Regions from separate parts of the Rhizobium sp. Pop5 genome, predicted to be linked through region 2. Evidence: predicted binding sites of a transcription regulator. Region 2 holds the regulator's gene; the other holds the start of a gene.

What was found. The regulator LexA, encoded in region 2, represses DNA repair genes until DNA is damaged. The targets are predictions, from matches to a motif close to TGTTCNNNNTGTGTTCNG.
Region 1: the regulator LexA is predicted to act here: its motif matches at 3,236-3,253, upstream of dnaE (DNA polymerase III subunit alpha).

Annotation. Positions count from the first base shown of each region.
Region 1 is NZ_CP099399.1:1,228,261-1,234,098, reverse strand. Features, by position in the region: gene dnaE (DNA polymerase III subunit alpha) at 1-2,999, opposite strand, end outside; gene NE852_RS08200 (DUF5680 domain-containing protein) at 3,511-3,975, shown strand; gene NE852_RS08195 (ABC transporter ATP-binding protein) at 3,983-4,666, opposite strand; gene NE852_RS08190 (lipoprotein-releasing ABC transporter permease subunit) at 4,681-5,838, opposite strand, start outside.
Region 2 is NZ_CP099399.1:1,535,693-1,541,530, forward strand. Features, by position in the region: gene NE852_RS09800 (ComEC/Rec2 family competence protein) at 1-1,848, shown strand, start outside; gene lexA (transcriptional repressor LexA) at 1,829-2,548, opposite strand; gene NE852_RS09810 (VOC family protein) at 2,746-3,639, shown strand; gene kdsA (3-deoxy-8-phosphooctulonate synthase) at 3,639-4,484, shown strand; gene eno (phosphopyruvate hydratase) at 4,626-5,838, shown strand, end outside.

The DNA of each region.
Region 1 (5,838 bases), 310 kb from region 2:
TGGGAAAACTCGGCAAAGGTCTGCACACGCATCTTCTGCAGAATGTTGCTGTAGGAATCGAGCGGGTGGGCCGTGAGATAGAAGCCCAGCACCTGGAATTCCTTCAGCAGCCGTTCGGAAGCGAGCCAGGGTGAATAGGGTGGCAAGGAGATCTTCTCCGGGCCTGAGTTCAGCGCACTGCCGAAAATGTCCGATTGGCCGCTAAGCTTGTTTTCCTGGGCGCGCTGGGCATAGCCGAGGATTCGATCGAGACCGGCCGCAAGCTGGGCACGGTCCATGGCGAAACAATCGAAAGCGCCGGCATAGATCAGGCTTTCCAGCACGCGACGGTTCACCTGCCGCGGATCGATGCGCAGGCAGAAATCCTCGATGCTGGCAAAGGGCTTGTCGCCGCGGACCTCGACGATGTGATCGACGGCGGATTCGCCAACGCCCTTGAGGGCAGCGAGCGCGTAATAGATCCGGTTGTCGCCGGTCTCGAAATGGCGGAAGGAGGTTTGCACCGAGGGGGCGATTACCTCGATGCCCAGGCGCTTGGCGTCCTGGCGGAAATCGTTGATCTTTTCCGTATTGGACATGTCGAGCGTCATCGAGGCGGCGAGGAACTCGACCGGGTAATGCGCCTTCATGTAGGCGGTCTGGTAGGAGACGATCGCGTAGGCGGCGGCGTGGGACTTGTTGAAACCGTAGTTTGCGAACTTCGCCAGCAGTTCGAAGATGTTATCGGCCTGTGGCTTCGACACACCGTTCTTGACCGCACCAACGACGAAGCGTTCGCGCTGCTGGTCCATTTCGGCTTTGATCTTCTTACCCATGGCGCGACGCAGAAGGTCGGCTTCGCCAAGCGAGTAGCCCGACAGGACCTGGGCGATCTGCATCACCTGCTCCTGGTAGACGATAACGCCCTGCGTTTCCTTGAGCAAATGGTCGATCATCGGATGGATCGATTCCAGCTCTTCATCACCATGCTTGCGGGCATTATAGGTCGGGATGTTCTCCATCGGACCCGGACGATAGAGCGCTACCAGTGCGATAATGTCCTCGATGCAGTCCGGCTTCATGCCGATCAGCGCCTTGCGCATGCCAGCACTTTCCACCTGGAACACGCCGACCGTCTCGCCGCGCGACAGCATTTCGTAGGTCGGTTTGTCGTCGAGGGGAATGGCCGCAAGATCGACATTGATGCCGCGCTTGGCGACGAAATCGACGGCGACCTTCAAGACGGTCAGAGTTTTCAGGCCAAGGAAGTCGAATTTGACGAGGCCGGCCTGCTCCACCCACTTCATGTTGAACTGCGTGACCGGCATGTCGGAACGCGGATCGCGATACATCGGCACGAGCTTGGAAAGCGGCCGGTCGCCGATGACGATGCCCGCGGCATGCGTCGAAGCATGGCGGTAAAGACCTTCGATCTTCTGGGCGATGTCGAGCAGCCGCGCGACCACCGGCTCCTTCGCCGCTTCCTCCTGCAGCTTCGGCTCCTCCTCGATTGCCTTGGAAAGCGGCGTCGGATTGGCCGGGTTGTTCGGCACGAGTTTGCAGATCTTATCGACCTGGCCATATGGCATTTCCAGCACGCGGCCGACGTCGCGCAACGCGGCGCGCGCCTGCAGCGAACCGAAGGTGATGATCTGCGCCACCTGCTCGCGGCCATACTTGGCCTGGACATAGCGGATCACCTCTTCGCGGCGATCCTGGCAGAAGTCGATGTCGAAGTCCGGCATCGAGACACGTTCAGGGTTGAGGAAGCGCTCGAAGAGCAGCGAGAAGCGTAGCGGATCGACGTCGGTGATCGTCAGTGCATAGGCAACAAGCGAGCCCGCACCGGAACCACGGCCCGGGCCGACTGGAATGTCATGCTGCTTGGCCCATTTGATGAAGTCCGCAACGATCAGGAAGTAGCCGGGGAACTTCATGCGCTCGATGACGCTGAGTTCGAACTCCAGCCTCTCGCGATAATCCTTCTCGTCGTAACCCGGCGACATGCCGAGCGTGGCAAGCCGCATATCCAGCCCTTCGACCGCCTGGCGGCGCAATTCGCTCGCCTCGGCGCGCTCGGCCTCCTCGGCATCATCGGTAGCGCCCGTGAAGCGCGGTAGGATCGGCTTTCGGGTCTTCAGCACGAAGGAGCAGCGCCTGGCGATCTCGATCGTGTTTTCCAACGCTTCCGGCAGGTCGGCGAAAAGCTTGGCCATTTCGGCGCGGCTCTTCAGGTAATGATCCGGCGTCAGGCGAAAGCGGCTATCATCGGAGACGATGGCATTATGGGCCACCGCCATCAGCGCGTCATGAGCGTCGTAATCGTCTCGCGTCGGGAAGAAAGCTTCGTTGGTCGCAACCAGTGGCAGGTCGTGATCATAGGCGAGCCCGACAATCTTCTGCTCATGGCGTTTGTCGTAGGTGCCGTGCCGCTGCAGCTCGACATATAGCCTGTCGCCAAAGATGCGCTTCAGCGTGAGCAGCCGGGCTTCCGCCTGGGCGGGATGGCCTTCCTTGATCGCCACGTCGACCGGCCCGGTCAGGGCGCCGGTCAAGGCGATCAAACCTTCCGTGCCTGCCTCCTGCAGCCATGAGGCTCTGATATGGATGGCCTGGTTTCCTTCGCCACCGAGATAGGCGCGGCTGACAAGATCGACCAGCCGCTCGTAACCCGCGTCCGTCGCGGCGAGAAGAACGATCGACGGCAGCTTGATCAGCGCCTGCTGGCCGCCGCGCTTTTCCGTTTCCAGCCCGTCTTCCATATCGATCGAGACCTGGCAACCGATGATCGGCTGCAAGCCTTCGTCCATCGCCTTCTGGGAAAATTCCAGCGCGATGAACAGATTGTTGGTGTCGGTGATCGCGATCGCCGGCTGGCTATCGCCAGTCGCTTTGTAGAGGATCTTCTTCAGCGGCAGGGCGCCCTCTAGAAGCGAATAGGCGGAATGGACCCTCAGGTGAACGAAGCCCGGCGTACCGCCGGTCGCCTCACCCGTTGAAGCCTTTGCCGTTTCCGCCATGATATGCCTTCCCAATCGCCCGAATGAATCGAACGCATTGTCGGCATTGAGGGCGATGATGTCCAGAAGAAGTCCCGCGTCCGAACCGCATGACTGCCATGCGATCCCCTGAAAACTTTAGAGCGCGATGACGATGAGCGAGAAGCTGGCAACGAACATTGCGATGGAGGTGAATGCTGCGATATCACGGATCATGTCAGTCATTTGGCTCTCCTTTACTCGTTATGTTTTCAATTTGTTCCATCTATGTTCACATGTCAACAGGAATCTTTTCCTCCGCACTTGCGTTTGAAAAATGCCGTCGCGTGCTGCGAATCGGCCCTCACCTCGGAGCCGGCTTTGAACATGGTCGGCTGCCGGCTCCGACATTCCCGACCCCAGCCCGATCGGCACAGATCATCGAGGTCTGACGCAATTGCCCAGGCGATTGAGCGACGCTCGCTATTCTGTTCTTCTTATGTTCTCGGTATCCTGCTATATCCATATCAGCTGAGTCCGGGAGAAGACGATAATGCTCGATACTGCGATGCTGAACGACTTCATCGTTGAGGCCAAGGCCGCCACCTATGTCGGCGGTGGCGTGCCGCGCCAGCCCTGCCGGCCGGGTTCTCACGATATCGGCTACTTCAGTGGCGACTGGCGTTATCTCGACAGTTATTTCGGTGGCACGGATTTTGCCGGACAGGAAGTCGTGTGGTTTGCCGGCGAGCCCGTCTGGGCAATGAATTATTTCGGCTGCGTCATCGCGCCGGCTCTTATCGACGGCACAGCGGCCGGAACTATCATCAAAGCGGCTCTTTCAGCGATGTATCGCGAGGGCCGGTTTCTTGGCGGAATGGAATTCGAACATCCGCTCGGCCGCTATCTCGATCGCAGCGAAGGCAGCTGCGATCGCTTCAACGGTCACGAATGCATCATGGTCGGCGGCCGGAAGGCCTATGTGCTCGATTATCGCGGCGGGCTGGTCATCCCCTGACCCAGCCTCAGAAGTCGACGATCTTTCCGTCGGAGATCGTCACACGCCGGTCCATGCGGCGTGCGAGTTCGTGATTGTGGGTGGCGATGAGGGCGGCGAGGCCGGACTGGCGCACCAGCGCCTCCAGCGCATCGAAGACATAACTTGCGGTGTCCGGATCGAGATTACCGGTCGGTTCGTCGGCAAGAAGCAGCGTCGGCGCGTTGGCGACGGCTCGGGCGATCGCGACGCGCTGCTGTTCGCCACCGGAAAGCTCGGCAGGGCGATGCGAGCCGCGATGGCCGATGCGCATGTAATCGAGAAGCTGGCCAGCCCTCTCCTGAGCTTCCTTCCAAGACAGCCCGGCAATCAGCTGCGGCATCATGATATTCTCGAGCGCCGAAAATTCCGGCAGGAGATGGTGGAACTGATAGACGAAGCCAATCTCGCGGCGGCGGATCGCAGTACGCTTCTCGTCGGAAAGACCGTCGCAGGCGTTGCCGTTGATGGTGACTTCGCCGCCGTCAGGATGCTCAAGCAAACCCGCGACATGCAGCAGCGTCGACTTGCCCGTGCCGGACGGCGCCACGAGGGCGACGATCTCGCCTTTCGACAGCGAAAAGTCAGCGCCTTTCAGGATGGTGAGCAGCGTATCGCCCTGCCCGTAATGGCGCTCGACGCCGGTAAGATTGAGGACGACGTTGCGTTTCATGAATGCGGCATTCCTTATTCGTAGCGCAGAGCCTGCACCGGATCGAGCCTGGAGGCGCGCCAGGCCGGGAAGATGGTCGCGATGAAGGAGAGGCTAAGAGCCATGACAACAACCGAGATCGTTTCGCTGATATCCATTTCTGCCGGCAGCTGGCTGAGGAAATAGACCTGCGGATTGAAGATCACGGTACCTGAGACCCAGGAGAAGAACTGACGGATGGATTCGATGTTGACGCAGACGAGGACGCCGAGCAGCACGCCTGCAACGGTACCGACAATTCCGATGGCCGCCCCTGTCATGAAGAAGATGCGCATGATCGCTCCGGCGCTGGCGCCCATGGTGCGCAGGATGGCGATATCGCTGCCCTTGTCCTTCACCAGCATGATGAGGCCGGAGATGATATTCAGCGCCGCGACAATCACGATCAGCGTCAGGATCATGAACATGACGTTGCGCTCGACCTGAAGTGCGGAGAAGAAGGTCTGGTTGCGCTGGCGCCAGTCGGTAACGGCGATCTGACGGCCGGCAGCCTCTTCCACCTTTGGCCTCAGACTGTCGATATCGTCAGGCTTGTCAACGAAGAGCTCGATCGACTGTACCAGTCCCTCGGCATTGAAATAGAGCTGGGCTTCCTCGAGCGGCATGAAGATGATCGACGAGTCGTATTCCGACATGCCGATCTCGAAGAGGCCGGAGACCTTGTAGGACTTGACGCGCGGATTGACGCCCATCGGCGTGATGTCACCTTCCGGTGACGTCAGCGTGATGAGGTCGCCGACGCGGAGGCCAAGCTGATCGGCCATACGGGTTCCGATCAGCACGCCCTGGCCGGCGGCATAGCCCACCATGTCGCCAGACTTGATGTTATCCGAAATCGTCTTGAGCTTGGCCAAATCCTCGGCGCGGGCGCCACGCACCAGAGCGCCGGTGCTGCCGCCGGCCTGGGCGGAGGCAAGCACCTGGCCTTCCACCAGGGGCAGCGCCATCTTGACGCCGGGCACACCGGCGAGCCTGCCGGCAAGTTCGGGATAGTCGGTGAAGGGGCCGTCGACCGGCTGCACGATCATATGGCCGTTAATGCCGAGGATGCGCGAGACGAGCTCGGTGCGGAAGCCGTTCATGACGGCCATAACGATAATCAGCGTCGCGACGCCGAGCATGATGCCGACGAA
Region 2 (5,838 bases):
CGCGGTGCGGATGTTCCCTTCGAGATCGGTGACATCATATCAGGCAGGGCTCGGCTGACACCGCCGGCAGGCCCGGCGCTTCCCGAGCTCAACGATTTCTCCTTCGGAGCCTACTTCGATGGCATCGGCGCGAATGGTTTCTTCTACGGCGCGCCGACGAAGGTCGATGCGCAAGCGGAGCCGGAAAGCGCCGGATCGATATCGGACGCTCTGCTCGAATGGCTATACCGGTTGCGCAGCGGCATCGGCGACCGCATACGGCTGGTCTTGCCCGGCGATACCGGCGCCTTTGCTGCCTCTCTTGTCACTGATGAGAGACGTGCGATCTCGGATGAGACGACGGAGGCGCTCCGGCAGTCCGGCCTTGCCCATATCGTTGCCATCTCTGGTCTCAACATGGCATTGTCGGCCGGCATCTTCTTTGTCGGACTGCGCGTCATCCTCAGCCTGCTTCCGAGCATTGCCCAGGCTTGGCCGACAAAGAAAATCGCCGCAGCCGGTGCGCTTGCCGCCGTAACAGCCTACTATTTGATCTCCGGCTTCGCGGTCTCTGCCGAACGCGCCTTCATCATGATGGCGATCATGCTGATTGCCGTATTCTTCGACCGGCCGTCGATCAGCCTGAGAAACGTGGCCCTATCAGCTCTCGTAATCCTGTCGATCTCGCCGTCGGAAGTGCTGGGACCGAGCTTCCAGATGTCCTTTGCGGCAACGCTTGCCCTGGTTGCCGGCTACGATCTCTGGAAAAGGCGATCGATGCGGGAGAATGCGTTTGCCAAGCTGCCGGTCATGAAGCCCGTCTTCGTGGTCGGAGGCTTCTTTGGCGGCATCTTCCTGACCTCGCTCATTGGCGGTCTATCGACCGCACTGTTTTCGATCGAGCATTTCCATCGGCTGACTGCCTATGGACTTCCGGCGAACCTTGCGGCCATGCCAGTCATCTCCTGCATTGTCATGCCATTCGGAATGATGGCGATGCTGCTGATGCCCTTTGGCCTCGACGGTCCGTTTTGGCAGGTCGCAGGCTTCGGCCTTGAGCTGGTGATGAAGATCGCCAAGACGGTATCGGGTTGGGGCGGTGATATCGGCGTCGGCCGCTTGCCCGGCTGGTATTTCGCCGTGGCGGTTGCGGGCTTCCTGCTCATGATGCTGCTGCGCACCCGGCTGCGCCATATCGGCACCGCCATTATCGCGGCTTCGACGCTGACCCTGATCGTCCTGCCGGTCCCCCGATCGCCTGATCTGGTGATTTCGGAAGATGGCGGACTTGTCGCGATCGCCGAGAGGGCGGCATTGGCCTCCAATCGTGAAAGGCCGCCGGATTTCATCTTCGACCAGTGGCAGAGAGCACTTGTCCTGCCGACCCACTATCCGCCGAAGATGCTGGACGGCCCCGCCATTCCCGAGGGAGACGGTCGTCGCGTCAGGCTTTCCGGCGATCAGCAGGACGAAGCGAGGGTCGCGATGCGGGCGGCGGCGACCGGTGGTGAAACAAACCGCTTTTCCTGCGTGAAGAAGGCCTGGTGCGTATCGCGACTTGGCAATGGAAAAGTCGTGACCGTCATCGACAATGCCGCCTATCTCGGCCCCGCCTGCGATGCCGCCGATATCATCGTGACTTCGGTACGGCTGCGTTTCGATCGCTGCCGCACAGGCGCATCACTCTTCACCGGTGAAACGCTGCGCAGGACTGGCTCCCTCGAGCTGCGCTTTACGGATGGCGGCCTTGAAGTCGCGACCGCATTCGACACCTTGTCGAGGCCATGGATGCGCCATCGCGCCTATGACTGGCGCAGCGACAGCTTTACCGATTCCGGCACAGCCGATGTCAATGATAGCGGCGGATAAGGCCGACGAGTTTGCCTTGAACCTTGACCCGATCCGGCCCGAAGATACGGGTCTCGTAAGCCGGGTTGGCCGCTTCCAGTGCGATCGAGGCGCCCTTGCGGCGGAAGCGCTTGAGCGTCGCTTCCTCGTCGTCGACGAGAGCGACGACGATGTCGCCGGGGCTGGCGGTGCTGCCGTTGCGGATGATCACGGTGTCGCCGTCGAAGATGCCGGCGTCGATCATCGAATCGCCCTTGACCTCCAGCGCATAATGTTCGCCAGAACCGAGCATGTCGGCCGGAACGACGATGTCATGCGTGTTGTTCTGGATAGCCGAAATCGGAACGCCGGCGGCGATTCGCCCCATGACGGGCACGGAGATCGAGTTACCATTGTCGGCGACGGGCTTTACCGAAGCAGGAGCGGCGACCGGCTGGGGCTTGCCGAGGCTGCCTTCGATGACGCTCGGCGAAAAGCCGCGCCGGGGCTGAATGCTGGGGCTGTAGGCTTCCGGAAGCTTGATGACCTCGAGAGCGCGAGCACGGTTCGGTAGGCGGCGAATGAAACCTCGCTCCTCGAGTGCGGTAATCAGGCGGTGGATGCCGGATTTGGAGGCCAGGTCCAGGGCATCCTTCATCTCGTCGAAAGACGGTGGAACGCCGGATTCCTTCATGCGCTCATGAATGAAAAGGAGAAGCTCCTGTTGTTTGCGCGTGAGCATCGACGTCAGACCCCGTGATTGAAACAAATCCAGAACGGACACTATATGTTCCATATGTGTTCCGCAAGTAGCTAAATTTCCGTAAAACTTCGCATCAACTCGTTGAGATTTTTATTTTCATAGCCCAATCGGCAGGCAATCTTGAATTCAGATGATCGCTGCTGCACATCTCTAGCCATTTCAGGGAGAGGGATATCATGAACGAGCGCTCCGCCACGCCGCACCCGCTGGACCATGTCGTGCTTCCCGTCGTCAATATCGACCTGGCGCGCGAGAGGCTCGGCAAGCTCGGCTTCACCGTCGCCGCCGATGCCCGTCATCCCTTCGGGACGGAAAACGCCTGCGTCTTCTTTGCCGACAAAACCTATCTGGAGCCGCTCGGCGTCGCGAGCGTCGAGGAGAGCGACGCATCAGCGCGAAAAGGCAATGTCTTCACCGCCCGCAACCAGGCCTTCCGCTTCCGCTGCGGAGACGAGGGGCTTTCGGCAATCGTCTTCGCCACGGAAGATTCTGCCCGCGACCATGAGAAGTTCGCCAGCACGGGATCGAGCGCCGGCGAGATGCTGGAGTTCAGCCGGCCGATGAAGATGCCGGATGGTTCCGAGAGCGTCGGCAGCTTCAAATTGGCCTTCGCGGGCGATCTGCGTGCGCCCGATCTCTTGCTCTTCACCTGTCAGCGCATCAACCCGCTTCCCGCCGATCGTGATGCGCTGGAGAAACATGCCAATGGCGTCACCGGCATTGCCGAGGTGGCGCTTTGTGCGCCGGAACCAGCCACGTTCGGCCCGTTCGTCAGCCTTGCCGCTGCGCAGTCGGCAATTGAGAAAACCGGTTTTGGCGTCAAGATCGCGGCGTCGAATGCGAGAATCAGCCTGATGACGCCGGAAGGGCTGGAAGCCTATTTCGAGATTGCCGTCTCGCCCGCCGAGCGGGGGCTGCGCGGCCGGGCGATCCTCTTCAATGTCGGCGATCTTGCCGTGACAGAAGCGCATTTGGCTGCTAACGGGGTGACCTACACACGCAAGAACAATCGCATTCTGGTGAAGCCCGCGCCCGGCCAGGGCACGCTCTTCGCCTTCGAGGAAAGATGATGAGCACCAATACGAATTCCGAAGTCAAGATCGGCCAAGGCGACGCTCAGGTCACCTTTTCCAATACCGGCCGCCTGTCGCTGATCGCCGGGCCCTGCCAGATGGAGAGCCGCGATCACGCCTTCATGGTGGCGGGCACGCTGAAGGAGCTTTGCGGAAAGCTCGGCATCGGCCTCGTCTACAAGAGCTCGTTCGACAAGGCGAACCGTACCTCGCTCTCGGCCGAACGCGGCATCGGGCTTGAAAAGGGCATGGAGATCTTTGCTGACCTGAAGAAGGAATTCGGCTTTCCCGTCCTGACCGACGTCCATACCGCCGAGCAATGCGCGGAGGTGGCAAAGACCGTCGACGTCCTTCAGATCCCGGCCTTCCTCTGCCGGCAGACCGACCTTCTCATTGCCGCCGCTAAAACCGGCCGCGTCGTCAACGTCAAGAAGGGCCAGTTCCTCGCGCCCTGGGATATGAAGAACGTCCTGAAGAAGCTGAACGCCAGCGGCAATCCGAACGTGCTTCTGTGTGAGCGCGGCGCTTCTTTCGGCTATAACACGCTGGTCTCCGACATGCGTTCGCTGCCGATCATGGCGGCGATGGGCGCGCCTGTGGTTTTCGATGCCACCCATTCCGTGGCGCAGCCGGGCGGGCAGGGCGATTCCTCCGGCGGTCAGCGGGAATTCGTCGAAACGCTGGCGCGTGCGGCGGTGGCTGCCGGCATCGCGGGCGTCTTCCTCGAAACTCATCAGGATCCGGACAATGCGCCTTCCGATGGCCCGAACATGGTCTATCTCAAGGATATGCCGCGACTCCTCGAAAAGCTGCTTGCCTTCGACGCCGTCGCCAAGAGCTGACAGTCAAAGGCCTGACATGATCGTGCTATAGCCACGATTGGATACGCAATCGAAGGTGCCGTCATGCAGCATTGTAATTTGCGCACCTTCGATTAAGACAGGTTTCGAACGATTTATCACCCACCCGAGCAGGAAGAACCCATGACTGCAATCACCGATATCATTGCCCGCGAGATTCTTGATAGCCGTGGCAACCCCACCGTCGAAGTCGATGTCTATCTCGAAGACGGCAGCATGGGCCGCGCGGCGGTTCCCTCGGGCGCTTCGACGGGCGCGCATGAGGCGGTCGAGCTGCGCGACGGCGGCAAGCGCTACCTCGGCAAGGGCGTCCAGAAGGCGGTCGATGCCGCCAACACCGAGATCTTCGACGCGATCGGCGGTATCGACGCCGAAAACCAGATCCAGATCGACAGCATCATGATCGAGCTTGACGGCACGCCGAACAAGTCGCGCCTCGGCGCCAACGCCATCCTCGGCGTCTCGCTCGCTGTCGCCAAGGCTGCCGCCCAGGCTTCCGGCCTGCCGCTCTATCGTTATGTCGGCGGCGCTTCCGCAAGCCTGCTGCCGGTGCCGATGATGAACATCATCAATGGCGGCGCTCATGCCGACAATCCGATCGACTTCCAGGAATTCATGATCCTGCCAGTCGGCGCCGATACGATCGCCGAAGCCGTGCGCATGGGTTCGGAAGTCTTCCACACGCTCCGCAAGGAACTTGCGTCACAGGGCCACAACACCAACGTCGGCGACGAAGGCGGTTTCGCACCAGGCCTGAAGAGCGCTTCGGAAGCCCTCGACTTCATCGTGAAGTCGGTCGAAAAAGCCGGCTACAAGCCGGGCGAGGACATCTACCTCGGCCTCGATTGCGCCTCGACAGAATTCTTCAAGGACGGCAAGTATGTTCTCGAAGGTGAAGGCCGCACGCTCGAGCCGGGCGCCATGGCCGAATATCTGGCCGAACTCGCCGCCAAGTACCCGATCATCTCGATCGAAGACGGCATGGCCGAAGACGACTGGGACGGCTGGAAGACGCTGACCGACCTCATCGGCAAGAAGACGCAGCTCGTCGGCGACGATCTCTTCGTCACCAACTCTGCCCGCCTTCGCGACGGCATCCGCATGGGCGTGGCCAACTCGATCCTCGTCAAGGTCAACCAGATCGGCTCGCTGACGGAAACGCTCGACGCGGTCAACACGGCGCACAAGGCTGCCTATACGGCCGTCATGTCTCACCGTTCCGGCGAAACGGAAGATTCGACCATTGCCGATCTCGCGGTTGCCACCAACTGCGGCCAGATCAAGACCGGCTCGCTGTCGCGTTCCGACCGTCTTGCCAAGTACAATCAGCTGATCC